DNA from 3 places in the Bradyrhizobium sp. UFLA05-89 genome. Region 2 is predicted to be linked to each of the others. Evidence: riboswitches for the same ligand, from Rfam matches in the RefSeq annotation. Region 2 holds a riboswitch; each other region holds the start of a gene.

Evidence for each region. Region 2 has a riboswitch for cobalamin ahead of metE (5-methyltetrahydropteroyltriglutamate--homocysteine S-methyltransferase). Riboswitches for the same ligand answer to the same signal wherever they lie in the genome.
Region 1: another riboswitch for cobalamin. It lies ahead of SO139_RS10055 (ribonucleoside-diphosphate reductase subunit alpha); the one in region 2 lies ahead of metE (5-methyltetrahydropteroyltriglutamate--homocysteine S-methyltransferase).
Region 3: another riboswitch for cobalamin. It lies ahead of metE (5-methyltetrahydropteroyltriglutamate--homocysteine S-methyltransferase); the one in region 2 lies ahead of metE (5-methyltetrahydropteroyltriglutamate--homocysteine S-methyltransferase).

Annotation. Positions count from the first base shown of each region.
Region 1 covers NZ_JBANBA010000014.1:6,260-16,452, forward strand. Annotated here, with positions in the region: gene SO139_RS10030 (dihydrolipoyl dehydrogenase family protein) at 1-586, shown strand, start outside; gene SO139_RS10035 (cupin domain-containing protein) at 701-1,183, shown strand; gene SO139_RS10040 (MFS transporter) at 1,296-2,504, shown strand; tRNA gene SO139_RS10045 (tRNA-Ser) at 3,200-3,322, shown strand; gene SO139_RS10050 (ribonucleotide-diphosphate reductase subunit beta) at 3,570-4,724, opposite strand; gene SO139_RS10055 (ribonucleoside-diphosphate reductase subunit alpha) at 4,735-7,641, opposite strand; cobalamin riboswitch at 7,761-7,980, opposite strand; gene SO139_RS10060 (hypothetical protein) at 8,206-8,787, opposite strand; gene SO139_RS10065 (DUF6925 family protein) at 8,850-9,857, opposite strand; gene SO139_RS10070 (TonB-dependent receptor) at 9,899-10,193, opposite strand, start outside.
Region 2 covers NZ_JBANBA010000080.1:2,344-12,536, forward strand. Annotated here, with positions in the region: gene SO139_RS31625 (TauD/TfdA dioxygenase family protein) at 1-914, opposite strand, end outside; cobalamin riboswitch at 1,514-1,738, shown strand; gene metE (5-methyltetrahydropteroyltriglutamate--homocysteine S-methyltransferase) at 1,845-4,169, shown strand; partial or broken gene SO139_RS31635 (transposase) at 4,192-4,335, opposite strand; gene SO139_RS31640 (hypothetical protein) at 4,457-4,753, opposite strand; gene SO139_RS31645 (avidin/streptavidin family protein) at 5,097-5,645, shown strand; gene SO139_RS31650 (MFS transporter) at 6,298-7,680, opposite strand; gene SO139_RS31655 (beta-keto acid cleavage family enzyme) at 7,747-8,640, opposite strand; gene SO139_RS31660 (hypothetical protein) at 9,047-9,688, opposite strand; gene SO139_RS31665 (outer membrane protein) at 9,990-10,193, opposite strand, start outside.
Region 3 covers NZ_JBANBA010000044.1:937-11,129, reverse strand. Annotated here, with positions in the region: gene SO139_RS22635 (Lrp/AsnC family transcriptional regulator) at 373-849, shown strand; gene SO139_RS22630 (hypothetical protein) at 1,103-1,603, opposite strand; gene SO139_RS22625 (short-chain fatty acyl-CoA regulator family protein) at 1,607-3,031, opposite strand; gene SO139_RS22620 (acyl-CoA thioesterase) at 3,287-3,607, shown strand; gene SO139_RS22615 (MmgE/PrpD family protein) at 3,620-5,137, shown strand; gene prpC (bifunctional 2-methylcitrate synthase/citrate synthase) at 5,177-6,358, shown strand; gene prpB (methylisocitrate lyase) at 6,370-7,293, shown strand; cobalamin riboswitch at 7,327-7,551, shown strand; partial or broken gene metE (5-methyltetrahydropteroyltriglutamate--homocysteine S-methyltransferase) at 7,657-9,980, shown strand; gene SO139_RS22595 (hypothetical protein) at 10,024-10,193, shown strand, end outside; gene SO139_RS22590 (Rieske 2Fe-2S domain-containing protein) at 10,142-10,193, shown strand, end outside.

The sequences.
Region 1 (10,193 bases), on a different contig from region 2:
CATCAACGGCGCCGGCCGGATAGCCAACGTGGATGCGCTCGATTTGGCAAAAGGCCGGGTCGAGCAAGTAAACGGTCGCATCGTCGTAGATCGCTACTTGAGGTCGGCTTCAAACCCTCAGGTCCACGTATGCGGCGATGCCGTTCCTGTATCGCCCCAACTTTCCCCGCTCGCGACCTACGAAGGTGAGATAGTGGGCCGCAACATCGTCGACGGACCGCGTCACGCGCCCGATTACGCGGGCATCGCGACTTCAGTCTACACCGTGCCATCGCTGGCCGCCGTCGGTCTCACCGAAAACGCAGCGCAGCAGTCCGGTTTAACCATTGATGTGCACATCAACGACATGCGCGACTGGTTCTCGTCTCAATCATATGCCGAGACCGTTGCCTGGTCGAAAATAATCGTCGACCGGGTTAGCGACCTGGTCCTCGGCGCGCACTTCGTCGGCCATGCCGGCCAGGAGCTCATCAACGTCTTCGGCCTCGCGATCAAGTTTGGCATTACCGCCAAGCAATTGCGCGACAACGTCTACGCCTATCCCACGTTTTCTGCCGACATCAAGCACATGCTCGGGCACGCATAGCGATCCGCTATCGTTTCGAGAGACAGACAGCATTTCAACGTGCCCTCAACCTCAGCCAAGCTCTACCCATAGCCGGCAACCACCGAGGTTACGGCCAACACAGGAGACCTCCCGATGCTCAAGAACTTCAAGCTATCGCATGCGATCTGGACCGGAGCTGCCCTCGTCGGCGCGCTCACGCTCACCACGCAACCGGTGTTCGCGGGTGAATGTCCGGCCGGCAAGGTCAAGCCCAATGCTCAGCCGATGGTCGACTACAAGCCCGTTGGCGTAACCGACGTGACGCTCGGATCGATCGACCTAGGCAAGCAGCCGGCGCACATCGAGGGGCGCGAGCTGCGCTTCCGCAAGCTGACGATCGAGCCTGGCGGTATCGTTCCGTGGCACAGCCACGACGACCGACCGGCGTTGATCTTCGTGCAGCAGGGCGAGATCGTCGAATACGCTTCCAACTGCATCGACCCGATCGTGCACAAGGCCGGCGACCTCCGCCCGGAGGTTTTCGGTACCTCGCACTGGTGGAAGAACCTCGGCAAGGAAACTGTCATCCTTTATGTCGGCGATGTCCGCAAGGATCCGGCCGACCACAATATGTAACGAGCCCTCGCAGCCCCAGCCTCGTTACTGGATGTGACGACCCGGGATCCCCCGTGCTCCCCCCAGCACGCCGGGCGTCACATCCTCTTTCGGAATGAGGAGACGTCACGCAATGACCGATCTGTCCACGAGCATGGAGCCGGTTGCGGCCGAGTTGCACGAGCATTCGCCGGGCGTTGCGCTCCGATCACTGGTGATCGGGCTGACCGCATTCTTGACCGTCGTCGACCTGTTCGCAACCCAGGCGATTCTCCCGTCTCTTACGCGGCACTATGGCGTGACCCCCGCCGCGATGGGATTTGCGGTCAACGCCAGCACGTTTGGAATGGCAATCTCGAGTCTCGTCGTAGGCCTCTTCAGCCCCCACATCGATCGACGACTCGGCATCCTTCTCAGCCTCTCTCTATTGGCGATACCCACAAGTCTGCTTGCGATAGCCCCTGGTATCACCGCCTTCATGATTTTGCGCGTCGCGCAGGGTCTGTTCATGGCTTCTGCGTTCACACTGACGCTTGCCTACCTCGGTGAGCAGTGCAGCGCGATGGATACCGGCGGAGCATTCGCCGCCTACATCACGGGTAACGTGGCCAGCAATCTGATTGGCAGACTGATCTCCGCCGCGCTTGCCGACAGTCTCGGCCTTGCCTGGAACTTCTATTTTTTTGCGGCCCTAAACCTCGCCGGCGCCGCGTTAGCCTACTTCTCGATACACCGCGTGCAACCGATGCAGTCCGTGGCCGCGAACGACTCACCAGTTCGCGCCATGCTTGAGCATTGGCGAACACCACGGCTGCGCGCTGGGTTCGGCATCGGTTTCTGCATTCTGTTCGCCTTTATCGGCACCTTCACGTTCGTGAATTTCGTTCTGGTGCGACCGCCGTTGTCGCTCGGCATGATGGACCTTGGCTTTGTCTACTTCGTCTTTCTGCCGTCCATTCTGACGACACTGCTCGCCGGAAAAGTCGCCGTTTGGCTCGGCAGTCGCATGACTGTCTGGATCGGCCTCGGCGTAGCCGCCGCAGGCCTTCCTTTGATGGTGACGTCTCATCTGCCTCAGGTTCTGACTGGAATGGTTCTGGTCGGCGTCGGGACGTTCTTTGCGCAGGCCGCTGCAACCGGATTTGTCGGTCAAGCTGCAGCCAAGAACCGTGGGATCGCGAGTGGCACCTATCTCGCCTGCTACTTTCTTGGAGGAGTAGTGGGAACCGCCCTTCTAGGCCGACTGTTCGACACGTTCGGGTGGATGGTCTGCGTGCTCGGCGTGGCCGGCGCGTTGGCCCTTGCCTCGCTGCTCACGGCGAGGCTGACGCCATCGCAGTGATGAGATCGCTGGCCGAGCATTCGTACCTGCTTCTTATGCTCATTTCGGCGATGCGGCGCTCCGCTCACGCAGACACTCGAGCTCATATCCGAAAAATCGTATGATTGGTAGCGGGGGAGCGACTCGCCCCCCGATAATCTTTCGCTTTGAAGCTCCGCATTCGAAGAGCCGGCTGCGCAAGCTTCCATGCCGGACAAAAATTCTTGTGAAATGGCATAGGCGTGCCCGCGGCGAGAACCCTCCTGTTTTTTTGTCGGCGAATACCGCGCGTCATCCTGCTGGTATTTGTGCTGGTATCGGCAACAACCGACGAAGAAAGGGCGTTGAAATTCAAATGGTTATGGCTCTAGGCAATTATCGGCCAGGGGCACCACGAAAAAAACTATAATAATAACAATAACTTAAGTCACTGGTTCGATTCCGGATTTTCTCGGGACAATTGTCGCGACGCATTGGAAATTCAAGCAAAATCCCACTACAATCGTCCGCTTTGCTGGCATTTTTGCTGGTATCGCCAAGCCAAACGCACCGCAGCGAATTTCGATATTCCGAACAAGAGAATTGAGCAGATGGCCCGCAAGAACGGTGGCGCGTGCCAGCGCGCTCCGAAATGCCAAACCTCTGATCGCGCGGATGTCTGATTTGCTCCCCCGCTATCCAAGTCTACGCCGCACAAGTAGTCGACGTGCACCAATGGGTCTGTGACCGGTCGGCTGTTAGCGCTGGCCGATTTGATTGTTGCTCTGAGATATCATGGGAGTTTGTGGGATTGCCCTCCGAGGCAAAAGTCACACGTTCGAATCGTGTCGGGCGCGCCAGTTTCTCCTTGTCTTACAGAACTATATGTGGGTCCAAGCTAAAACCGCCGAGCTGTCTCATTCGAGCGAGTAAGCTATGTTGCAAAGGCAAAGCGCATTGGTCGAATGGAAGCACACCTGCGTCAACAAGATGCAGAACAAGTTGCCAGCTTCACGGCCACCGCAATTAGCTAGTTTCATATACTCCCGAGCAACTACGCCTCTGCTCTGCTGATAAGGAAGATAAGACCGCCTAGTAGGCTCGTGCTCATTCCCAATTGAGTGCTCCGCCGTTCTGGTACTCGATGACCCGGGTCTCGAAGAAGTTCTTCTCCTTCTTCAGGTCCATCGCCTCCGACATCCACGGGAACGGGTTCTCGACCTCGGCGAAGACCGGTGCGAGTCCGATCTGGGCGCAGCGGCGGTTGGCGATGAAGTGCATGTACTGCTGGCACAGCGCCGCATTGAGACCGAGGAAACCGCGCGGCATGGTATCGCGACCGTAGGCAGCCTCGAGCTCAGCGGCATCACGGATCATGCCACGGATCTCGTCCTGGAATTCCGCGGTCCACAGATGCGGATTCTCGATCTTGATCTGGTTGATCACGTCGATGCCGAAGTTCAGATGGATGCTCTCGTCCCGCAGGATGTACTGATACTGCTCCGCGATCCCGACCATCTTGTTGCGGCGGCCGAGCGACAGGATCTGCGCGAAACCGGTGTAGAACCACATGCCCTCGAACACGACGTAGAAGGCGACGAGATCACGCAGGAAGGCGCGGTCGCTGTCGGGCGTGCCGGTCTGGAACGACGGATCATCCAGATGCTGGGTGTGCTTGAGAGCCCAGGCCGCCTTGTCGGTGATCGACGGCACCTCGCGGTACATGTTGAACAGCTCACCCTCGTCGAGGCCGAGGCTTTCCACGATGTACTGGAAAGTGTGGGTGTGCACCGCCTCCTCAAAAGCCTGCCGCAGCAGATACTGCCTGCATTCCGGATTGGTCAGATGACGGTAGATCGCCAGAACGATGTTGTTGGCGACCAGCGATTCCGAGGCCGCGAAGAAGCCGAGATTGCGCTTGATCGCGCGCCGCTCGTCCTCGGTCAGGCCGTCCCGCGACTTCCACAGCGCGATGTCAGCCTGCATCGAGACTTCGGTCGGCATCCAGTGATTGTTGCAGCCGGAGAGATATTTCTCCCAGGCCCATTTGTACTTCAGCGGCAGCAGCTGGTTGACGTCGGCGCGGCAGTTGATCATCCGCTTCTCGTCGACCGAGACGCGGCCGCCGGCGCGGTCGATCGACCCCAGGCCGGTCGGATCGACCGGCTCGAGCTTGAGCTGGGTCTGCGGACGCAGCGCCGTGGTGAGGGCTGGCGCGGCCGGAGCCGCCGCCGTGGTTTCAGTATCGGACCAATCAAGCATCGTCATTTCCTCACTGGCACGCTTCGCATTCGGGATCGTTGATCCGGCAGGCCTTGATGCCGTCGAGATCGGGCGCCGCCGCGGCCGGGATCATGATCGGCGCGTGCGAGGCGCCGCCCGATGCCGACACCGCGTTGAGCTTGCCGTCGGTGCCCTTCAGCGTCGATTTTTCGACATGCGTGGCGCTGCGCGAGCGCAGGTAATAGGTCGTCTTCAGGCCGCGCCGCCAGGCCAGCCGGTAAAGCGTATCGAGCTTCTTGCCGGAGGGATTGGCGATGTAGAGGTTGAGCGACTGCGACTGGTCGATCCATTTCTGCCGGCGCGCGGCCGCCTCGATCAGCCAGGCACTGTCGATCTCGAAGGCGGTGGCGTAGAGCGCCTTGAGATCGTCAGGAACGCGGTCGATCTGGCCGACGCTGCCGTCGAAATATTTGAGGTCGGAGACCATCACCTCGTCCCACAGTCCCCTCGCCTTCAGGTCGCGGACCAGGAACTCGTTCACGACCGTAAAGTCGCCGGACATGTTCGATTTGACGAACAGGTTCTGGTAGTTCGGCTCGATCGACTGCGAGACACCGCAGATGTTTGAGATCGTCGCGGTCGGGGCGATCGCCATGACGTTCGAGTTGCGCATGCCGCGGGAGGTGACCTTGTTGCGCAGGTGGTCCCAGTCGAGCGTCGAAGAGCGGTCGGCGTCGAGGCCGCCACGGGCGTCGGCGACGAACTGGATGGAGTCGAGCGGCAAAATGCCCTTCGACCACAGCGAGCCCTCGAAGCTCGGATAACGGCCACGCTCGGCGGCGAGATCCGACGATGCTTCGATGGCGTGGTAAGAGATCGCTTCCATACTGGTGTCGGCGAACGCCACGGCCGCGTCCGACGCGATCGGGATGCGCTGAACCTGAAGCGCCTCCTGGAAGCCCATCAAGCCGAGGCCGACCGGCCGGTGGCGCATGTTGGAGCGGCGCGCCTCCGGGATGGTGTAGAAGTTGATGTCGATGACGTTGTCGAGCATCCGCACCGCTGATGTCACCGTCCGCTTCAGCTTGGCCTGGTCAAGACCATTGGACCCAACATGGGCGAGCATGTTGATGGAGCCGAGATTGCAGACCGCGACCTCGTCGCCCGAGGTGTTCAGGGTGATCTCGGTGCAGAGGTTCGACGAGTGGATCACGCCCATGTGCCGCTGCGGCGAGCGCAAATTGCAGGGATCCTTGAAGGTGATCCAGGGATGACCGGTCTCGAACACCATGGTCAGCATGCGGCGCCACAGATCGGTCGCGCGGACCGTCTTGGACACCCGCATGCCGCCGGCCTTCGCCTTGGCTTCATAAGCCTCGTAAGCCGACTTGAACGCCTCGCCGTAGCGGTCGTGCAAATCGGGCGTCTCGTCCGGCGAGAACAGCGTCCACTCGCCGTCGGCATCGACGCGCTGCATGAACAAGTCCGGCACCCAATTGGCGGTGTTCATGTCGTGGGTGCGGCGGCGGTCGTCGCCGGTGTTCTTCCGCAGATCGAGGAACTCCTCGATGTCGACGTGCCAGGTTTCGAGATAGGCGCAGACCGCGCCCTTGCGCTTGCCGCCTTGGTTGACGGCGATCGCAGTGTCGTTGGCGACCTTCAGGAACGGGATGATGCCCTGGCTCTCGCCGTTGGTGCCCTTGATATGGGCGCCGAGACCGCGCACCGGCGTCCAGTCGTTACCGAGGCCGCCCGAATATTTTGCCAGCAGCGCATTGTCCTTGATCGACTTGAAAATACCGTCGAGGTCGTCGGAGACGGTGGTGAGGAAGCAGGACGAGAGCTGCGGGCGCAGCGTGCCCGAGTTGAACAGCGTCGGAGTCGAGGCCATGAAGTCGAACGACGACAGCAAATCGTAGAACTCGATCGCCTTGGCTTCGCGGTCAATCTCGCGCACCGCCAGGCCCATGGCCACGCGCATGAAGAAGGCCTGCGGCAGCTCGATCCGCTTGCCATGCTCATGCAGGAAGTAGCGGTCGTAGAGCGTCTGGAGGCCGAGGAACTGGAAGTTCAGATCGCGCTCGGGCTTCAGCGCCGCCGCGATCCGACCGAGATCGAAGCGGGCGAGCTCGGGATCGAGCAACTCGGCGGCGATGCCGGTCTTCACATAGGCCGGGAAGTATTCGGCATAGCGCGTCACCATGTCCGCCTGTGAAGCGGATGTCGGCACGCTGTGGACGTAGGACAGCACCTCGCCGCGGAGCTTGTCGAGCAGCAGGCGCGCACTGACATAGGCGTAGTTCGGCTCCTGCTCGACCAGCGTGCGGGCGGCCATGATCGAGGCCAGCGCCAGTTCGTCCTGGCTGATGCCATCGTAGAGATTGCGCGTGGTTTCGGCGAGCACGGGCGCAGCGGAGACACCGTCGAGCCCGGCGCAGGCTTCGCCGACGATCAGCGCGAGGCGCTTGCTGTCGAGACCGACGCGCGAACCGTCGGCAAGCGTAACGTGGAGTGCTGGGGCAGCGACGGGCACGGCCTGATGAGCAGCAGCTTCCTCCGCACGCTGGCGGGTACGTTCATCGCGATACAGCACGTAGGCGCGGGCCACCTTGTGGTGCTCGCTGCGCATCAACGCAAGCTCGACCTGATCCTGGACGTCCTCGATGTGGAAGGTGCGGCCCTCGCCGGCACGACGGTGCAATGCCGCGACCACTTCCGCAGTCAGTTGCTCGACGCTCTCGTGGACGCGGCGTGAAGCGACCGCGGTGTTTCCTTCCACGGCGAGGAAGGCCTTGGTCATCGCGACCGCGATCTTCGCCTGGTCGAACGGGGTGACCTTGCCGTTGCGGCGGATGATCTGCATGGCGGGCTCGCTGGGAACGGCAGCGAGCGACTCTGGACGCAACTGGATGATGGGAGCGGAGACAGTCTCCGCGTGGTGCATATTGGTAGACATCAAGGGCCCCGTGATGCGCGCGTTATGTTTGAGCGGGGCAAGACGAGGACGCTGCAGAAACGCCGGCAACGGAGTGCCGACGGCGCATGCAAGCGACCGCCGGGACACCCCGCCCGTGGACGTTCAGTTGCGTCGCGGCAGGTCTCCTGGCTCGCAGGTCATAGCTTTCTCCCCGTCTTCCCGGCGCGAACAGGCACCAGTGACGATTGTTTGGGAGCAGCTCGCTGCTGACAGTTGCGGGGGCAGCGCCGGAATTCCGCACCTCAGGCGCGGTTCACCGGCTTCCCTCTTAGCCACTAAATCTTGCGATCCAGCGGAACCGTGACACCCATATGTGGTGATATTCGCGGCGAAGTGTCAATGATCGATTAACGCGTCGGCCGGTTTTTGTCTGTGGAATGCGGGAATTTCACAGCTATCCACCGACATCCCGCGATTCGGCGGCTGCGCGCAATCAGTTCCGTTACGGGGTTTTCGCGGGGAATGGGGAATGCCAATTCATCGTGCTTGGCGAATCAGGCGGGAGCAACCGAACGGAGGTCGTCGCGTCGCCGCCTTCGTCGTTCACGTCGAAATCGCGCGTCGCCGCCCAAGCGGATTGAGCAGGCGAACGATCTCGCAGGCTGCAACAAGACCGACCAACCAGGCGGCGCTGCGCAGCCCAATCCGTGTCACTATGGCGAGAGTGAAGGCGCCCTCGCCGCCCAGGAACGGCGTCATGGCGAACAGAGTGAGCTCATAGGCCGCGTAGGCACAAACCAACGTGACCGCCAGAACCACAGCCGTGTGGTTCTGCGGGAGCGCACCGAGAATGGCTGACGAGACAGCGGTAGCGGCGAGCGCCGCTGCCCCGATCGCGAAGCCCCAGGCGATCGTGTTGGCATCGACCGGATAGTGCAGCACGCCAAATCCGATCGCCTGATTGACCAGCCATGCACCCGTGACGACGAGGAGTGCCGGACGCAACCGCAACAACGCGGCTGCAACGACTGCGAAGGCCGCAAACGGAGTCGCGCAGGCAAATACGAAGCTTGCCAGCGCACAGGCCGTCACCAGCAGACCGAAGGCGAACATCGGAGCGTTGCGCGGCTCAACCGGGTGCAAACGAAAGCCGTCAGCGGCGGCGGGCAGAACGTTGAAGGCCATTGGAAAATCTCCTCTCCTGCAATTGTAGCGACATCTGTTGCTGCGGGACAGCCTTTTGGCGGTCAGTGAAGGGCATCCATGGGATTTTCGGGCTCGGCAAGGTCGATCCGGTCATACGCGGCGAGCCATTCGATGATCGTCTGCGACAGCGGTCCGGCCGCGGCCAACTGCCGAAGCGTCACCCGAACGGTCGCGCGGCCGAGGCGGTCGTTCCGAACGGTCAGCGCATCAGGGTCTCGCCCCGCCATCACGGCCGCCATGATGTCTCGCTTGAGCGCGACGGACCCCGGCTCGCCATATTGCTCAAGGAAGGTCTGGAATGCCGCTTGATGTTGCGTCCGAAATTCATGCTTTCGACCGAATTGATCGCGAAGCGGATGCGCCGGATAGAAATGGGCGCAGGGAACCCAGCCGTCCGGAACCGGCTCCGTTGCCGCGTGCGTCCGACCATGCGCAAGCAGCTTCGGCAGGACATGCGTGTGTGGCCCGTCGGGACTGCGACCATCAGGTGGCGGGATCGGCTGGAACACCTCGGCCCGCCCGACTCGGCTGATGAAAACGCGGTGCGGATTGGCAGCGAGAATGATGCGCATCGCATCGTTCCCCGGCGCAAACACCGATCGGCCGACTCTTTCACGGAGCGCCGCAACGACGTGCCGATCTGCTATGCGAATGCAAGCGTCGATCTGCAATGTGCCAAGGCCGAGATCAAACAGGATGCCGCTGCGATCCCTGCCTCGCAGAGCATCGTCGTCGGCTCCGACCTCCGTCAACGTGGTACGCCCGTGCATCCCACACGAGCCAAGCGGAAGACACAGCGCCACGCGATGACTCCAGCTCTCGCTCGTCGGCGATTCCGAGGCGAACAGGCGCAGCTTTGGCGTTGACAGGATTTGAATCCCGCCCTTGTCCGTGACGATACTGATCATCGCCTCGTCGCAACGCAGATCGGCCGGCTCGGCCTGATCGCGTGTGAACTCGGCGATCGCCCCGAAAGTGCCCACACTCCAGCCCGCCTCAACGTCAGCAAGCTGACCGGCAAGGACGTCCATCACTCCGGCTGCCGTCATCCGAGATCCCTCGCCGCGCGACCTCTGGCGCGGCCCTTAGACTAGAAAGTCGCGCCAGCCTTCAAGAGATAGGTGCGGCCGGGAAGCGGATAGGCGCTGAACCGCCCGTCGGTGAAGGTACTCGCGATCGCATAGTCGTAATAGAGCGCGTTGAGCACATTGTTGACGGTGAAGGACCAAAAATAGCGCTCATACTGTCCGCTGAGCTTGAGATCGATCGTGCCATTGGCAGGAATTGGCTTTTGGGTTCCGGCCTGGTCGTTATCCATCCGCCGCTCGCTCCAGAAGCGCGCGGTGGCATCGAACACGACGTAATTCTGCCAGATGTTCCAGGTG
Region 2 (10,193 bases):
TTCGGTTCCTTGGCTGCCTTGATGCGTGTTACGCTGCTCTGACCATCGATGCTGACGGGTACTTCACCGGCGACGGTGGCGCGACGAACGAGGCGATGCTGATCGCCGTAATCGTTCACCGCGTAATGCTGTGTAGCCCGATTGTCCCAGATCGCTATATCGCCTTCCCTCCAGCTCCAGCGGACGGTATTTTCGAGAGCCGTGATATGAGACTGAAAGACATCAAACAGCTTCTGGCCGTCGTATTTTGGGATACCAACGAAATTTTGCACCAGAGCGCCGAGCACCAGTGTGCGTTCGCCGGTCTCGGGGTGCACGCGCACCACAGGATGGTCAGTCTGATAGATCGTTCTAGTAAAGACTTCGTCCAAGTGCTTTTTGTCGAGCTCGCTGACACGGTCCAGTATAGCGTAGTCAAAGGAGTTGCTGTGAACGGCCCAAAGCTTGTCTGCAAGCCGCTGCAACGGCGGTGCTAGGTCGAGGTAGGCCGCAACGGTGTTTGACCAGGCTGTGTCGCCACCGAAGGGTGGTATTACAACGCCTCGTAGCACCGCAATTTTGGGGTAGGCATCGACGAAGGTTCCATCGGTGTGCCACAAGTCGGCCCGGCTACCGGCGCGGGCAGAGTCAAGCTCGATGATCGACGTCGTTCCCTTTATGGCACCGAGCGTTGGATGAGGTGCCAGACTTCCAAAACGAAGTGTAAAGCGCTCCTGCTCAGCATCGTCGAGATGACCCTGGTCGCGGAAGAAAATAACCTTGTGCTCCAGCAGCAGCTCATTGATCGCGGCGATCGTCTGGTCCGGCAAGTCTCCCGACAGCTTGACGTTTCGGATCTCTGCGCCGATGCGCGCTGCGCGTTTGACGATGTCGGCACGAGGAATGATGCTATCCGACGATACGGCTGCATCCATGGTGACACTCTCCAATTTGCAGGTTGTTCGCCAGACCAAGCTATTCAACTGCGGCAGGAGTCGACGAACGCTAAATTGCGGACCGCATAGCGGAAATCCGCCACAATGCGTGACAACAGCGACGAGCTCTTCTTGTGCTCTTGAGGCGACCTCGTAAAATTGACCGGGTCTGTCAGTTCGATCAATTCCTAGTATTGGTAGTTGACCGATCCAAAATGCCTTGCACTTCGCTGGGACGTTGATGCAGATGTTGCAGTTCGGCGCCGACGAACAAGAAAACCGTCCGCGTTGGAATCGACAACGACGCTCCTCAAGGTCTCGTTGGCCGAGATCTATTTTGCTTCCTTCGTACTGTTCGATCGATGGCGATCTTGACGGCGGCGGAGGTCGACGCCATGAAGGTATAAGACGCACTTTACGACGCACTCGCACGTGTTAGGCGCGAGCTCGTCGAGCAGATCCTGCCGCGTGAAGCTTTGCGCGACGATTGCTCCGGACAGATGCGAAGGGCTCGATGCTTTCTTCGTTAAGACAGACCTGCCCGGCCAGAAGCCGCAGCAAAGGTAATCCGCAGAGGTTGACGTTACCCCTCTGGTGCAGATAATCGAAGTTGTCGAGGTTCTCCAGATCTCTCTTGATCTGGAGCTAAGAGGGAAGCCGGTGCGTCCTCGATCCGTTCAGGATTGAATCAATGCCGGCGCTGCCCCCGCAACTGTAAGCGGCGAGCCCGCATCCATACGTGTCACTGAAGCAGGCGCTTCGGGAAGGCCGGATGCAGGCGATGACTCGCGAGCCAGGAGACCTGCCCCGACAACATAATCGACCACGGGCGGGGTGTCCGGTGGTACGCCAAGCAGTAGGGCGCTTTCGCGGCCCTCCTGCCTGCGTCTCCGCCATAGCCTTTGCTCCAACCACAATGGGGTTAAAGCTATGTCTCTTCCCTCACTTCCTGTCGCAACCCTCGGCATGCCACGTATCGGGCCACGCCGCGAACTCAAACTGGCGCTCGAAGGCTACTGGGAGGGCAAGATCAACGACCGGCAGCTTCTTGAAGCTGCGGCCGGCCTTCGTGTCGCTAACTGGGCACGGCAGAATTCGCTTGGCGTCACCGTCATCCCATCGAATGATTTCTCACTCTATGACCAGGTTCTCGACACGAGCGTCATGGTTGGCGCGATTCCTAAAGCGTACGGCTGGGAGGACGGTCCGGTCTCGCTGACAACCTATTTCGCCATGGCACGGGGCTCGCAAGACCAGGAGCACGACGGTCAAGCCCATCATGGCCATGGCGCCGCTGCGCAGGAAATGACCAAGTGGTTCGATACCAATTACCACTACATGGTGCCCGAATTCCATAAAGGTCAGACCTTCAGGCTTTCCTCCCGTAAGCCGATCGAGGAATATGAGGAGGCGAAAGCCCTTGGCTATCAAACACGGCCTGTCCTGATCGGACCAGTCACCTTCCTTAAGCTCGGCAAGAGCGCCGACTTGGCGTTTGATCCGATTTCGCTGCTCGATAGCCTCGTTCCGGTCTATGTCGAGGTCCTCCAAGAACTGGCGAAACGTGGAGCCGAGTGGGTCCAGCTTGACGAGCCCTGCTTGGTGCTCGATCTGGACGAGACCACACGAAGCGCGCTGCAGCGTGTCTATCGGCGTTTCGCCAAGGAGGTGCCCGGCATCAAGATCATGCTTGCCACTTATTTCGGTGCAATTGGCGACAATCTGGCGACAGCTCTGGGGCTGCCAGTCGCCGGATTGCACGTCGATCTGGTGCGCGCTCCTCAACAATTGAGCCAGATTGAACCCGGCGCCCGCGCGGACCTCGTGATTTCACTCGGCATCATCGATGGCCGCAACGTGTGGCGCTCCGACCTGTCGGCACTCGTGGAGCGGTTCAGGCCCGTCATTGCAACGTTCGGCAAGGATCGCGTGCAGCTGGCGCCGTCCTGCTCACTCCTTCATGTCCCAATCGACCTTGAGCTGGAGACCGATCTCGATTCTGACGTAAAGAGCTGGCTTGCCTTCTCGGTTCAGAAGATCGGCGAGCTCGCGACCTTGGCAAAAGCGCTCGCGGTCGACGGAAAGGTCGTTGCCGCCGCGTTTGCCGAATCGGACTTTGCGGCGACGGCCCGCCGAGCTTCGCCAAAGATCCATGACACGGCCGTTGCCCAGCGTACGGCGGCGATTGATGCGGTTATGCGCCGCCGCAATAGCGCTTTTGAGAGCCGCGCCGAGGTTCAGCGCAAGCGTTTCGGCCTGCCGCTTTTCCCAACGACCACGATCGGGTCGTTCCCGCAGACGGCAGAAGTCCGCACTGCTCGCGCCGCGCGTGCCAAGGGAAAGTTAACAGACGCGCAATATGAACAGTTCCTGAAGGATGAAACGGCTCGCGCCGTCCGATGGCAGGAAGACATCGGACTCGACGTGCTCGTACACGGCGAGTTCGAGCGCAACGATATGGTCCAGTATTTCGCTGAGCAGCTCTCCGGGTTCCTATTTACTAAGCACGGCTGGGTGCAATCTTATGGCTCCCGTTACGTTCGCCCTCCGATCTTATTCGGCGATGTCTCCCGGTCGAAGGCGATGACCGTCGAATGGTGGAGCTACGCGCAATCGCTGACCAGGAAGCCTATGAAGGCCATGCTTACGGGGCCGGTGACGATCCTGAATTGGTCGTTCGTCCGTGACGACATTCCGCGCAGCGAGGCCTGCCGTCAGATCGCGCTCGCGATCCGGGACGAGGTCGCCGACCTCGAAAAGGCGGGCGCGACCATGATCCAAATCGATGAGGCAGCGCTACGCGAAGGTTTGCCGCTCCGTCGATCCGACTGGAAGGCCTATCTCGACTGGGCCGTGGAGAGCTTCCGCATCTGCTCCTCTGGTGTTGCCGACGCAACGCAGATCCATACCCATATGTGCTATTCGGAGTTCAATGCCATCATTGATGGAATCGCCGCGATGGACGCTGATGTCATCTCGATCGAAACCTCCCGTTCTAAGATGGAACTGCTCGATGCATTCACCGCCTTCAAATACCCGAACGACATCGGCCCCGGCGTCTATGACATCCACTCGCCGCGCGTGCCCGAAGCCACTGAGATGAAGGATCTCATCGCGCTGGCCCGCCAACGGCTGTCGGACTCACAGCTCTGGATCAATCCGGATTGCGGTCTGAAGACTCGTCAATGGGAGGAAGTCCGTCCGGCGCTCATCAACATGGTTGCAGCGGCCCGCGAACTACGCGAGGCGGGCTGACGACAGCGTGACCTTGCGCCTGCAACAGCTCCTGCAGCAGCTTCTCCGGCGGGATTGGCGGCCGTCCAATCGACGAATAGAGCGCGACACACTCGCGCTCAAGCGCCGAACGCGGCTCGTTCACCATCGTCCGGGTTGCTTGCAGCGGATGATCACGTTGCCCTCGCCCAGCTTTTACTGTCTCGACGGGTAAGCCTGACTACTTCCATGGACATCGACGAAGACGGGCCTTTTCTTGCTAGACGGCGCTCAACGGAAATTAGTTGCCACTCCGCGCGCACGAACAATTATAGATCAGATTGTATATTCGCTAAAACGTCGCCGGCCACGATTTCGGGGTCTCCAAGCTCAAGGTCATGCAGGCTCGCTTGAACAAACTCCAACACCTTGTGATTGGCCGCAATGGCGCTTTCGCGATCCTCGAAGATCATAACAGCGACACAGATACCTTCGCCTGCATCCAACACGTAGTAAGATCTGAAACCATGCGCTTCCCTTAGGATCTGACCGATACCGCTTTTGGCGCGGCGAGCAGCATCCGCAACCGAACGAACTTTGAGGTACTTGCGAATGACCATGTACATCGAAGCGCCTCGACTTTCAGTTCCACCTCACCCATCAAAGCCCATCGAGCCGCGCTTGGACGAGCTCCCACTCCCGCTGTGGCCACAACGCCCGCCCCAAAGGGCCTGCGCTAGGGATTGTTAGTGGGCGACTGAGAGTGAGCCGACCCGCCTCGTTGCCGTACATGATGGCCCAGAGCTGCGGACAGCTCAACCAAAGCCGGCCGGTTACGTGTCAGCCGCTCGCAACTGAAGAACCCCATCATTCTGCCTCACAGAACTAAAATTCCAGACGTTGATCACAACTCAACCTGTTAGCGCTATCACAATCTACTACCCGTTTAAATTGCCAACGTAAAGTTTTATGATTGAGCCGCTCCGCTACTGGAGCGATATGGAGTCGGAAATGTCTCAAGCAAAGTGGAAATTGACGAACTGGATGGCCGCGGCCTGCCTAGGCCTGTTCCTGGCGGCGCCTGCATCGGCGCAGCCGATCTGGACCTGGACCAACCAATACGGCTCGACTCTGGCGGTTGACAATTATAATGCCAACACAGGTGCGATTTCCGGCACTTACACCAACAATGCGAGCAATAGCTGCGATGAAGGTGCCCCTCAGGCGATGACGGGCTGGCTTGCGCGGTCTAATAGTGGCACGGCGATCAGCTTTTCGGTGAATTTTGCGGGCTGCGGGTCGACAACCGTATGGACGGGCCAGCTGAACACTGCATCGGGATTTCAGGGGCTCTGGCTACTTTCACTCGCCGAACCGGTGATCTGGAATGGCATCAGCGCAGGCGCGGACACTTTCACCTTCGCAAGCGGCGACAAATCGAAATTGCTGTCCGCCGTCGGAGAGACGGCCAAGAGCGGTTCAGGCGAGAAGCTCTCGAATACAAAGAATCGCAAATGACCTGATCTGCCACGTGGCGAAGGAAGGAATGCCAAAACCCTGATCTTTCCCGCCCTCCTCTGCGCCGACGTTCGCTCTGGCTCAACCACGCATTTGGTATGGATCTCGAGATCGAAGTCTTGCCGAGCCTGAATGCCTGAACTGTTCAGGCTCGGCTTTATTCATTGGAGATACGCGCCGACTGAGCGTATCGTAGATCCAATGTGCGAACTAGTCTGCGAGAAATGGATCATTGGTTGCAGCTCAAACCGCCACCAATTAGCAAGACGCAGGAGCTGGCCGCATCTGAATTTCCGTCCCAATCTAAAGTTTCCAGATTGCAATACGTTCGCTTGCATCGGGAGCGGGCATCGAGATCGCCTTCAAATTCGCGAGTCGCCAGGATCGAGTTGCGTCAGAGGACGCTCGGTCCAAAAGCCGGTCAAGCCCAGACGGTCATAGCAAGAGCGTTCCACCAAATAGAATGAATTCATGTGCCTAGCGGTTCGTTGCCGGCACGCCATTCTTTGCCACCGATATGTCCTCGATCAGTTTACCACTCCCATCAACGTAGGCGATCCAGGATTCGCGTGCGATCTCATTCAGCGGGTCCTTCACCGCAGACACCGCATTTCGGTACACTTTAACGGGAAAGTCCTCTATAGGCGCTCGGTCAGCGAGCAACGTCAGTATGGTACAGGACCACCAGTCTAAGGCTGCCGGCGATGCCCGTTGCAACAATTAGCACGATTGCCATTGCGACCAAGCCAATGTCAAAGGATCCCGTCCTATCCTTAAGGAAGCCGACCATGTATGGGCCAACGAAGGCTCCAAAAGCACCAATGGAATTGATGAATGCGATGCCTCCGGCGGCAGCGGCGCCAGTAAGGAAACTCTGCGGGATCGTGTAGAGGATTGTTCGTGCCGAGATCGTTCCGATCAGAGCGAGCGTCATGCATATGAGCGCCGGCACGAGCGAGGTGAGTACGACCGAAAAGACGAGTCCGGTGGCGCCGAGCATCAATGCGGCGATCAGATTATAGATTTTTTGCCCCTTACGATCGACAAGGCGCGCCCAGAGCAACATGCCTATTGTCACAAATAAATAGGGCACTGCCGAGAGCCAACCGACCTGCATATTGCTCAAGTTGCGGCTCTTTAGGATCAGAGGGAGCCACATACCGATCCCATAAGTGCCGATCGTGAAAGCGAAGGTAATGCCCGTCAACATCAGCACGCGGACGTCCTTCATCGCCGCCAACAGATCCTTTTTGACCTTGCTGTACTTCTCCCTTGCGAGTTCATCCAGCAGCGCGTCCCGCTCTCGGGGCGTCAGCCACGAGGCCCTGTCAGGCGTGTCGGCTAGCAGAACGAGACATAGGACTCCGAGCAGACAGGCCGGAAGACCTTCGATCAGGAACATCCACTGCCAGCCGGCCAATCCCCACACTCCATCCATTCCCAATAGCGAAGCCGATAGTGGATTGCCGATCAACGAAGACAGCGGTGTTGCTGCCATGAACCAGGCGAGGACGCCTGTCCGCGATCGCTCTGGAAACCAGATGGAAATGTACCAGATGACACCGGGGAAAAAGCCTGATTCGAACACTCCTAGTAGGAAACGGATCCCGTAGAAGCTGTATGGTCCGACGGCGAATGCCGTCGCCGCGGCTGCAAGACCCCAGGTTATCATGATGCGGGCGAGCCAACGGCGCGCACCGAAGCGGTACATCATCATGTTGCTGGGAACTTCCAGCAGGCAGTAACTAAAGAAGAGCATCCCGGCACCCCAGCCGAACTGGGCGGCACTTAAGCCGATGGCTTCGTTCATCTGCAGCGCAGCGATGCCGACGCTGGTCCGGTCGAGGTCGTTGACGAAATAACCCAGGCCCAAAAGTGGCACGAGCCGCCGCGTGTTCTTGCTGACAGCGCTCGCGACCAAACCAGACCTTGCCTCGTCATGACACTGGGGGGCAGCGGCGTCCAACAATTCGTTCTGCTCCTGCAATTGGTCACTGACCAGACGCCGATTCTTGCTTAGGTGCTTGAGCTGCACGGCGAAATCAGCCCAAAACTTTGGGAATCACTGCCGCAATCGAGAGCATCGGATCGGCTATCCGCGCTATTTGCGTGGCGCGAGCCCAAGCATTGCCCGAGCTTCCACTGCGGTGGCGGGCTCGTACCCAAGTTCTCGGATAATCCTAACCGTCTTCTCGACCAGCCGCACGTTCGTGGCAAGTATGCCTTGTTCGAGATAAAGGTTGTCCTCCAGGCCGACACGAACGTGGCCGCCTGCGAGCACCGCGTGAGTTGTTGCGTGCACCTGTGCTCGACCGACGCCGCTAACGCAAAACATAGCTCCTTTGGGAAGATTCCCGATGAGCATATTGAGGATCTGCGGCGTGTACGGCAATCCGCCCTGAATTCCGCGATCGGCACCAAGAACGAAGTTGATCCAATAGGGAGGTTTGTCGAAGCCCTTATTGATCAAGCGTATCGGATCTTGGAGAAGATGGGAAAGTGAGAAACATTCCCACTCAGGTTTGATGCCCTTCTTTTGGAATCGTTTTGCCATGATGTCGCAGCGGCTGGGCGAGGTGTTAACGACAATCTCGCGGTCGCCAAAGCAGGCTAGAACGGTGTGGGCGTCAAATGTCGCCATGTCAGCACCGGCCTCGAGGCCCTTCAGACGCTGTTCGAATATAATCTCATCGAGACCGGGCTCTATGGATCGCACCATGTCTCCATCGATGCCCCCGCCCGTGCTGTTGTTGATGATGATGCCGCACTTTGCGAGGATCCGGGAATTGATGTCCTGGTATATTTCCGGATTACAGGTCGCGCCATCGTCCGGCCTGCGCGCATGCAGCGCCACGATAGATGCACCCGCATCGTAGCACCGGTACACATCCTCGGCGATTTCGTTAGGCTGCGTCGGCAGGTGTGGGTTTTGCGATTTTTTCACCACACCTCCCGTCGGGGCGATCGTGACGATGACCTTGCTCTCAAATTTCATACTGCGTCTCCTTTCGAGGGCTTAAGTCATAGGTGGGTGCCGTCCAGCTCGCGTCGATAGGTGAGCGGCAACCACGGCGTTTGGTCGAAATCGGCATTGTTCTGGTCAATCCGTTTCCGTATTGGGTTCGATTTCGGCATACGCGATGCCCGTGAAATTGCCCTGGGATCAAAGGACATTGCGTTTATTCCCTCCATCATGATCGGCGGAATAGATCGAGCCGGCGAGGTCGGTGATGAACATCTGGTTGCCGGGAACGTCGAGTGCGATGCCGATTCCCTCCATCAGATGAGTGATCAGAATTTCCGGCTCCGTCTTCGTGTCGACGCTTGCGCGATTGGCTGTGTTGCCTCGCGGAGGGTCGCCGCGGTCCGTCCAGTAGAGGACGCGGTGTGCAAGATCGAATTCAAGGTGAATTGGTTCCCGGCAAGCCATCGAACAATAGCTCGATATCGGAGCGGTTTGCTGGGCTCTCACCCTCCGGTATGTCGATGTTGGCGCGGAAGATTCGGCCCAGGCCGCCATTGTCCGGACCCTTTTGCGTCCAGTAAATCTGGCGACGCGCGGTGTCGATGGTGACGCCAATGCACCATCTGGTCGGAGCGCGCCGGTCCACGTCACCGCGGCCCGCCTCGATGAGCGTCTCTATTGCAGAGCCATCGAGATTACATCGCATAACCCGCATACCTTCACGGTCAGACCAGTACAGCTTGCCACCTTTTTGATCGAGTTGAATCTGCTTCGGCGTGAATGTGGCGCCGCGCGGAACGACGACTTTGCGAGCACTTCCATCGATATCGGCGCGCTCGATCGAACCATCGTTCACGGCAACACCGGAGCCCATATTGGTCCAATAGATGTGACCCGCGCCGACATCGATGGCGATTCCGTCAGGAAGCTGACAATCCGTAACAATAACTTTTCGATCGGAACCATCTGGATTCATCGCTTGAATACGGTTGGTGCTCACCTCGAGGAAGAATAACCGACGACCTGCGATCGGCCGGTCGGACGAGAGTTGCGATTTGACCGCATTAGCGTCGGTCATGGTATTCTCCCTCACGGCTGAGGTATCGCATATGCTTAGCTTATGATTGCCTTCCAAGCCGCAACAGCGATTGCCGATCCGAATCTGACTTGTGCTGGCAACGGATAGGGTACGCGCTCTCGATAGTTAGTGTTGATACGCCGAAGCATCTCGCGTGCACGCACTACTGCGGACCAATCAGGAAGATCTGCACGGTAAGCAGTGGAGCAAGGGCCGAGCAACTGCCAAACCATTCTTGCGGCAGATGGTCGTTTGACGCTTCCACGACACGCCACGTGGCATCGGCGCTGCTGCGCGATCCTTACTTGCGAAGGTCAATATTGCGAGCCCCGTCACTCCAGTGGTAGTTCACGCGAACCAACCCGATGTCAACGTCTTGACCGATGCGGGCGGTCCCTGCACGAGCGCTCGCTGGAGCGCCTGTGAAACCGCTTGAGAAAAAGAAGTCCACATCCCGACGGCCCATGAACAAGTGGTCGTACTCAACGCCGATAGACCAATTCGG
Region 3 (10,193 bases), on a different contig from region 2:
GCCTATTTGAACATATGAGAGCTCGTGCTAAGCGAGCGCCGTTTCAAGCAGGCCGCGAGAACGCTGGATGCGATTGCGATTGAAGCAGGTCTGAGAGCGAAAATCATCGTTTGTGATCGTCCCTCCTCGGCGGTCCTGGGTCGCCGCGTCGGCTGACAGCGAACTCTCGTTGCTCGGGACACAAGGCTTCAGGCATGTGAGCTCCGCGGCTTCTGCTAGGGCTGCTCCGGCATGGAAGTTGCAGCGCTTGAGAGCGTCACAGCGCGATCAGCCGATGCAGGTGCCTTCGCGACTTGGCATCGTTCAAGAGACGTTTTCTACCCGCAAGGATCTTTCGTGGTGAAGCTCACCTCCAAAGCATGGCCTCCAACTATGCGGTACGATCGGATCGACGCCCGCATCCTGGAGATCCTGCAGAAGAACAACCGCCTTACGACGGAAACCATCGGCGAACTCGCCGGCCTTTCTTCTACGGCGTGTCAGCGCCGTCTGAAACGGCTGCGTTCGGAGGGCATCATCGAAGCCGATATCTCGATCGTTTCGCCAAAAGCGGTCGGCAGATCCATCCAGGCGCTTTTGCTCGTGAGCCTGGAGCGAGAGAGCTCGGAGATCATTGACGGGTTCAAAAAGGCCATCAAGACTTCGGCTCAGGTTGTGAATGGGTTCTATGTGACCGGAGAGGCTGACTTCGTCCTCTACGTTACCGCGCGCACAATGGACGATTATGAACAGTTCACCCGCCGTTTCTTACAGAAAAACCTCCATATCAAAGGATTCAAAACCATGGTCGTCATGGACCGGGTGAAGGCGGGCTTTGCCATTCCAGTGGAGCCTCCCTTCGCCGACTGACGACACGCTCATGAAAGATGTCTCGTCCCCCCAAGGTGGCAGATGGTGGTCGGGCCTAGGCGAAGGGCCGAAGGGCTCCGACTGATGCGCCAGCTCGATCTGTCGTTTCAAGCTCCTGCTGTTGTGCAGCGGCAACAGGCTAATATGATTGCTTTCCTTACCGAAATGCGTCGGTGACTGAACTGTCGACCTCCAACGACCACGCCGCCCATAGTGCGCTCACCGAGCCCGGCCCTACGCGGGCAATCCCTCTTCAATGCCGGTGCTGCCGATCCTGTTTTCGCCATTGCATGATTTGACCAGGACGCGACGACAATTCGCGGATCGCCTCAGGCTGGTAAAGAAACAATCCAACCTGCTTCCTGCCTTGGCCGAAAAAAGCCCGGCCGCTGGTTGGTATGCGACCGTCCTTTGACCAGCGACGAAGCTCGGCGCTGGAGACCGCGAGAATCTCTTCGACCATCTTGGCGGCGAGCGGCTCGTTCTTCAGCCGCTCCAGTTTTTGCTCGACGACAATGCATAAATTCAGGATTGCACACTCAGTCGCCTCCGGGCATTCGATAACGATGCCCGATTTGACTTGCGTCACGAGGCATTTGAATTCGTCGCGAAACGTCGCTTTGACCAGCCTAATTGCCTGATTTGCCTTGTGCGTGCTGCCCGCAGTCAAATGCTCAGAAGGAAAGAAGCCGACGAGATGCGCGGCAACGTCAGATGTGTCCAGATAGCGGATATGGGCGGATTCCTCGCGCATGCGTCATTGGAATTTGGACGCTGCATATGGCGAAAAGAACGACTGCCTCTCGTCTATCATCAGGGAACGCCCGACCGGGGGAAAAGCGCGTTGCGGACAATCGATACGTTCGCACACCTTACATCCCATGCCAATGGGGACCGCTGACGCAGGGTCGTGAGCGTCCAATCCTCGTGAATAGACAAGCTCTCCCGCGTGCCTGACGTCGCACCCCAGGGCCACGGCGAAGGTCTTGCTCAGAGATTCATAACCACCGCTCCTGCGAGAGACGGTTCGTGCGATCCAGAGATAGGCGCGGTCGTCGGGCATGCGGGCAAACTGGATCACAATGCGGCCTTGGGACGCGAACGCCTCGTAGACGTTCCACAGCGGACAAGTGCCGCCAATCCGCGAGAAGTGAAAGTCCGTCGCCGACTGACGTTTCGAAATGTTTCCCGCGCGGTCCACGCGGATGAAGAAGAACGGCACACCGCGCGCGGACGGCCGCTGCAGCGTGCTCAGGCGATGGCAGATCGTCTCGAAGCCGACTCCAAAGACTTCACCGAGCATGTCGATGTCGTAGCGCTGCACCTTCGCTTCGGCCAGGAATCGCCCGTAGGGCATGATTAGCGCGCCCGCGAAATAGTTGGCAAGCCCGATGCGTGTGAGCCCGCGCGTCTCCTGATTGGTAAATCCCGCAGCATCGACGAGCGCACCCAGTTCGCGATCCAGGCTGAGCATCGCAATCTGAGTCGCGAGCTGGAACGCGCGCTGCCCGGGTTCGAGCCTGCGCGAAAGATGCAGCGTCCTGTTCTGCGGATCGTAACGGCGATGGACATCGTCAGCCGCGTCACCGATCAGGACCGTGACGTCGAATTTGGCCCGGAGGTGGTCGCTCAGAATGGCGGGAGTGATCGCGTCCGACGGCGCCAAGTCCTGCGCCAGACGTTCGGCAGCTTCATCGAGCTCGGCGATGTAGTTGTGGCGCGCATAGAAAAAATCGCGCACCTCTTCGTAGGCCGTCGACGGAAGGATTGCCGTCTCAGCCTGCCGATCCTCGCCGAGCCGCGCCGCGAGCGCCGCACTTTGCTCGATCGCCTGCCGATAGCGGCGACTGATGCTGACCACGGCCCTCCCCAGCGCCGGCATGTTGAGCGCGAGCTCCCGCAGCTCAGCGGACGATATCGTCTCGCCGATCTCGGGATCGGACAGCGCCTCCCGCAAATCGGCGACGAGCCGGGCTTCGTCATCCTCCGAGAACAACTGAACGTCGACGCCGAAGGCGGCGTTGAGCTTGAGCAGCACAGCGATGGTGAGGGGCCGCTGATTGTTTTCGAGCTGATTGAGATAGCTCAGGGAAATTCCAATGGCCGAAGCGAGCGCCTGCTGTGTCAATCTGCGCTCCTCGCGCAGACGCTTCAGGCGCACGCCCATGAATGCCTTCTTCATCCGGCGTCCCCTGTCGACTTTGCAAACTTTGCAAATTCACGACCTCGGCTTCGCAAAGCTTCACCTTTTCAGTGCTATACGCGGGTTTTGGCTTTGCAGATATTGCGAACAGCAGACCGAGTTGCAAGGGTCCTTGAACAAGGGTCATCGGATATCGCGCCATGCAGGCCGCTCTCGAACCAGCCGCCGGACCCGAACGAGCCGACACGCTTCGTCGAGGTCGTCTTCCCCGAATAAGCCAACCATTTTGGCACCTTGTTCGGCGGCAACGCCCTGAGCCTGATGGGCAAGGCAGCATTTGTCGCGGCCAACCGCCGAGCCCGTTGTGCGGTGGTGATGGCGACCTCCGACAAGGTGCAATTCCACGAGCCCGTCCGCGTCGGCGAACTCGTCGAACTAACCGCGCAGGTCGAACGCCTCGGCCGTTCGTCGATGACGGTCGCGGTCGAGATCGTCGCAGAAGCGCTCGCCGCCGGCTCTCGTCGGATCGCCATGCAGGGCTCGTTCGAGATGGCCGCGGTCGACGCGGCCGGAAAGCCGACGCCGTCGATTCGCTCTCTTCCAACAACGCCTTGAGGATTCCCGATCGTGAAATCGCACAACGTCCGCACCTACAAGTCCTCCGAGCATCTGGCACGGGCGGACCAGCTCGCCTGGAAGATCGCCGAGGTCGCCTCTGATCCGGTCGCGGTCGAGCCGGCCGTGATCGAGATGATCGGCAACCGCATCATCGACAACGCCGCCGTTGCCGCGGCTTCCATTGCGCGTCGGCCGGTGGCGAGCGCACGCGCCCAGGCCGTCACGCACCCTTTCAAGCCCGGTGCAACAGTGTTCGGCTTGCCGCAAGTCCAGCGCATCTCGCCGGAATGGGCCGCCTGGGCCAACGGCGTTGCGGTTCGCGAACTCGACTTCCACGACACGTTCCTCGCCGCCGACTATTCGCACCCAGGCGACAATATTCCACCGATCCTGGCAGCGGCCCAGCACTGCGGCCTCGACGGCGCCGCGCTGATCCGGGGCCTTGCGACCGGCTATGAGATCCAGGTCAATCTGGTGAAGGGCATCTGCCTGCACGAGCACAAGATCGACCACATCGCCCATCTCGGCCCGTCGGCCGCCGCCGGCATCGGCACCGCGCTTGGCCTGCCGATCGAGACGATCTATCAGGCCGTACAGCAGGCACTGCATGTCACCACCACTACGCGCCAGTCGCGCAAGGGCGAAATCTCGAGCTGGAAAGCCTACGCACCGGCCTTTGCCGGCAAGATGGCGATAGAGGCGGTCGACCGCGTCATGCGCGGCGAAGGCGCGCCCTCGCCCGCCTGGGAGGGCGAAGATGGATTTATCGCGTGGCTGCTGTCAGGTCCGAAAGCACAATACGTCGTCCCCTTGCCGGAGAAGGGCGAGCCGAAGCGCGCCATCCTCGATACCTACACCAAGGAACATTCGGCGGAGTATCAGAGCCAGGCCCTGATCGATCTGGCGCGCCGGATGGGCCCGAAGATCGGTGATCCCACCAAGATCGAAAGCATCGTGATCCACACCAGCCATCACAGTCATTACGTGATCGGCACCGGCGCCAATGATCCGCAGAAGATGGACCCGAAGGCCAGCCGCGAGACGCTCGACCATTCCATCTTGTACATCTTCGCGGTCGCGCTCGAAGACGGCGGCTGGCATCACCAGAAGTCCTACGCCCCGGAGCGAGCGGCGCGTCCCGAGACCGTCGCACTGTGGCACAAGATCTCGACGGTCGAAGATCCCGCCTGGACACAGCGCTATCACAGCCACGATCCTAAGCAGAAGGCATTCGGCGGCCGCGTCGTCGTCACGCTCAAGGGCGGCTCCATCGTCAGCGACGAGCTTGCTGTGGCGGATGCGCACCCGCTCGGCGCGCGCCCGCTCGCGCGGCCGCAATATGTCGCAAAATTCCGCAGCCTCGCCGACGGCGTCATCGCACCGGCCGAGCAGGATCGCTTGCTCGGCCTGGTCGAGCGCCTGCCCGAGCTGAAGGCCGGCGATCTCATCGGGCTCACCTTCACCGTCGATTCATCGCAGCTCGGCGCTAAGGGATCGACCGGCATCTTCGATTGGTCGGGCCGCTAAGGCTAACTCAGCGCTTTCGTAAATCAAGGGATTGGCATCATGACGAACGAAGTGTCTTCAAAGCCGGCGCCCAAGAAATCGGTTGCGCTGTCCGGCATCGTTGCCGGCAACACCGCGCTCTGCACCGTCGGCCGCACCGGCAACGATCTGCACTATCGCGGCTATGACATCCTCGATGTCGCAGAGACCTGCGAATTCGAGGAGATCGCCCATCTGCTCGTGCACGGCAGCCTGCCGACGCCGGCTGAGCTTGCCGCCTACAAGGCCAAGCTGAAGGGCCTGCGCGGCCTGCCGAACGTCGTGAAGGCTGCCCTGGAGGCCCTCCCCGCCGCGGCGCATCCGATGGACGTTATGCGCAGCGGCGTCTCCACGCTCGGCTGCGTGCTGCCGGAAGCCTCCGATCACAATCATCCAGGCGCGCGCGACATCGCGGATCGCCTGATGGCCTCGCTCGGCTCGATGCTGCTCTACTGGCACCACTTCGCCCAGAATGGCCGGCGCGTCGACGTCGAGACCGACGACGACACGATCGGCGGACATTTCCTGCATCTTCTGCACGGCCGTAAGCCGTCGGACTCGCATGTCCGTGCCATGCATACCTCGCTCAACCTCTACGCCGAGCACGAGTTCAATGCCTCGACCTTCACCGCCCGCTCGATCGCCGGCACCGGAGCCGACATGTATTCGGCCATCACCGGCGCGATCGGCGCGCTGCGCGGGCCGAAGCATGGCGGCGCCAACGAGGTCGCATTCGAGGTGCAAAAGCGCTACGGTGACGTGGACGAGGCCGATGCTGACATCCGCCGCCGGATCGCCGCCAAGGAGGTCGTGATCGGGTTCGGCCACCCCGTCTATACGATCGCCGATCCCCGCAACAAGGTGATCAAGGAGGTCGCACGCCGCTTGTCGCACGAGGCAGGCTCGATGAAGATGTTCGAGATCGCCGACCGGATCGAAGCCGTGATGGCCGAGACCAAGAAGATGTTCGCAAATCTCGACTGGTTCAGTGCAGTGTCCTATCACATGATGGGGGTGCCGACCGCGATGTTCACACCACTGTTCGTGATCGCCCGCACGTCGGGGTGGGCTGCCCACGTCATCGAGCAGCGCATCGACAACAAGATCATCCGGCCGTCGGCAAATTATGTCGGCCCGGAGAACCTGATCTTCGTGCCGCTCGCACAACGCAGCGGATTGCGCTCGTCGATCCGCGCCGCCTGAGGAACTGCCAGATGCCCTATCTCGTTGCCGCCGATCTGCCACAAGAGGCCGCTGGCCTCCGCTTCCGCGCGTTGCTGAAGCGGCCAGGCATCCTGAGACTTCCCGGCGCACACAACGGCATGGCGGCGCTCCAGGCCAAGACAGCCGGCTTCGAGGGGCTGTATCTCTCGGGCGCTGCGATGACAGCATCGATGGGTCTGCCTGATCTCGGTATCATCACCGTGGATGAAGTCGCCTTCTTCATCCGCCAAATCGTCCGCGCATCGGGCCTGCCCCTTCTCGTCGACGCCGACACCGGCTACGGCGAGGCGCTCAACGTCATGCATGCCACGCGCGTGTTCGAAGATGCGGGCGCGGCCGCGCTTCATCTCGAAGACCAGGTCCTGCCGAAGAAATGCGGCCATCTGAACGACAAGAAGATCGCCGATGCACATGACATGGCGGCCAAGGTCGCAGCCGCGGCGAAAACCCGTCGCAATCTCGTGATCATCGCCAGGACTGATGCTGCCGCAAGCGAAGGCCTCGACGGGGCGGTCGCCCGCGCCAAGCTTTACATGGAAGCGGGGGCCGATGCGATCTTCCCCGAAGCGCTCAACACTGCCGAGATGTTCCGCGCCTTTGCCGAGCGCATGCCCGGCGTGCCTCTGCTCGCCAATATGACCGAGTTTGGAAAGACGCCGTTCTTCACAGCCGCGGAGTTCGAGGCGATGGGCTACGCCATGGTGATCTGGCCCGTGTCCTCGTTGCGCGTGGCAAACAAGGCGCAAGCAGAACTTTATGCTGCGATTTCGCGCGATGGTGGCACGCATAAGCTCGTCGACCGCATGCAGACGCGTGCGGAGCTCTACGCCACGATTGGACTGCACGACTACGAGGCACTGGATTCATCGATCGTAAGAACGGTCGTTCCGGCCGGTATGCCACAGCGCAAGTGAACGGCGAGAGGTTGACGGCACCCCATCGATGCAGATAATCGAAAACGTCGAGGTTCTCCGGGTCCCGCTTGATCTGGAGCTAAGAGGGAAGCCGGTGCGCTCCCGGTCCGTTCGGACTGAAGCAATGCCGGCGCTGCCCCCGCAACTGTAAGCGGCGAGCTCGCATCCAATCGTGTCACTGAAGCGAAAGCTTCGGGAAGGCCCGGGTGCAGGCGACGACCCGCGAGCCAGGAGACCTGCCCCGACAACATAATCGTCCACGGGCGGGGTGTCCCGGTGGTACGCCAAGCAGCTGCCGCATCTGCGGCTGCCCTGCCTGCGTCCGCCATGGCCTTTTGCCCCCACCACAATGGGGTTAAAGCTATGACTTCTCTTTCACTTCCAGTCGCAACACTCGGCACGCCCCGCATCGGGCCACGCCGCGAACTCAAGCTCGCGCTCGAAGGTTTTTGGGCCGGCAAGATCAGCGAGCAGCAGCTTCTCGAAGCCGCAGCCGGACTCCGTGCTGCCAACTGGGCACGCCAGAAATCGCTCGGCGCAACCATCATCCCGTCGAGCGATTTCTCGCTTTACGACCAGGTGCTCGACACCAGTGTCATGGTTGGCGCCATCCCCGATGCCTACGGCTGGAAGGGCGGCCTGGTCTCGCTCAAGACCTATTTCGCGATGGCACGCGGATCACAGGGCGACGCACACGACGCGAGTTGCGGTCACGCCCATCATGGCCATGGTGCAACAGCGCAGGAAATGACCAAGTGGTTCGACACCAACTACCACTACATGGTTCCGGAATTTCACAAGGGCCAGACCTTCAAGCTCTCCTCGCGCAAGGTGATCCAGGAGTACGATGAAGCCAAGGCGCTCGGCTATCAGACCCGTCCGGTGCTGGTCGGTCCCGTCACCTTCCTGAAGCTCGGCAAAAGCCATGACGCGGCGGTCGATCCGATCTCGCTGCTCGATGGCCTGCTGCCCGTCTATGTCGACGTTCTCCAGGAGCTCGCCAAGCGCGGCGCTGAATGGGTCCAGATCGACGAGCCTTGCCTAGTGCTCGATCTCAATGAGATCGAGCGGAACGCACTCCAGCGCGCCTATGCGCGCTTCGCCAAGGACGTGCCCAACGTCAAGATCATGCTCGCCACCTATTTCGGCGCGATTGGCGACAACCTTGCAACCGCTCTGGCGCTCCCGGTAGCCGGGCTGCACGTCGACCTGATCCGCGCGCCGCAGCAGCTGAGCCAGGTCGAATCCGGCGCCCGCGCCGACCTCGTGATCTCGCTCGGTGTCATCGACGGCCGTAACGTCTGGCGCTCCAACCTGTCGGCGCTGATCGACCGCTACAAGCCGATCATTGCCAGGCTCGGCGCCGGCCGCGTGCAGATCGCGCCGTCCTGTTCGCTGCTGCATACGCCGATCGATCTCGAGCTTGAGACCGGCCTCGATCCCGACGTCAAGAGCTGGCTTGCCTTCTCGGTGCAGAAGATCGCGGAGCTGTCCACGCTAGCGAGGGCCCTCGCAGGCGATGACAGCGTCGCCGATGCCCTCGCCGCTTCGGACAAGGCCGCGAAAGCCCGCCAGATCTCACCCAAGATCCACGACGCGGCGGTCGCCAAACGCATGGCGGCGATCGACGACGCCATGCGCCGTCGTACCAGCGCTTTTGCGAGCCGCGCGGAGATCCAACGCAAGCGCTTTGGCCTTCCGGCCTTCCCGACGACGACGATCGGCTCGTTCCCGCAGACCGCGGACGTGCGCAATGCCCGCGCCGCGCATGCCAAGGCAAGCTGACCGACGCACAGTACGAGCAGTTCCTCAAGGAGGAAACCGCCCGCACGGTGCGCTGGCAGGAGGAGATCGGGCTCGACGTGCTCGTCCATGGCGAGTTCGAACGCAACGACATGGTGCAGTATTTTGGCGAGCAGCTCTCCGGCTTCGTCTTCACCCGGTATGGCTGGGTGCAGTCCTACGGCTCCCGCTACGTCCGCCCGCCGATCCTGTTCGGCGATGTCTCGCGGACAATGACGGTCGACTGGTGGCGCTATTCGCAGTCGCTGACGAAGAAGCCGATGAAGGCGATGCTCACCGGGCCGGTGACGATCCTGAACTGGTCATTCGTGCGCGACGATCTTCCGCGGAGCGACACCTGCCGGCAGATCGCGCTCGCGATCCGCGACGAGGTTACCGACCTCGAACAGGCCGGAGCGACCATGATCCAGATCGATGAAGCCGCGCTTCGGGAGGGTCTGCCGCTGCGTCATTCCGAGTGGAACACCTATCTCGACTGGGCCGTGGAGAGCTTCCGCATCTGCTCGACCGGCGTCGCAGACGCCACGCAGATCCACACCCACATGTGCTATTCGGAGTTCAACGCCATCATCGACGCGATTGCGGCCATGGACGCCGACGTCATCTCGATCGAGACGTCGCGCTCGAAGATGGAGCTGCTCGATGCTTTCACCAGCTTCAAATATCCGAACGACATCGGCCCGGGCGTCTACGATATCCACTCGCCGCGCGTCCCCGAGACCAGCGAGATGCGGGATCTCATCACGCTGGCCCGGAAGCGACTGTCGGACTCGCAGCTCTGGATCAATCCCGATTGCGGCCTGAAGACCCGCAAATGGGAAGAAGTTCGACCTGCACTCGTCAACATGGTCGCCGCCGCACGCGAATTGCGCAAGGCGTCTTGATGCCGACGTAGCCTTACCTCCCGTTCCTGCACGGAGACTGCCGATGCGCTTCTGGATCAAATGCACCCGTTTTGGCGGCGGCAAGCCCTATCACGTCAATTTCTCGTTAATCGGCGGGATGTGGCGCGATGGCGACAAGACGATGCTGGAGTTCGTCGGCAGTGGGGAGCAGCGGATCGAGGTTCGGGAGACTCCTGAAGAGATCCTCGCCAT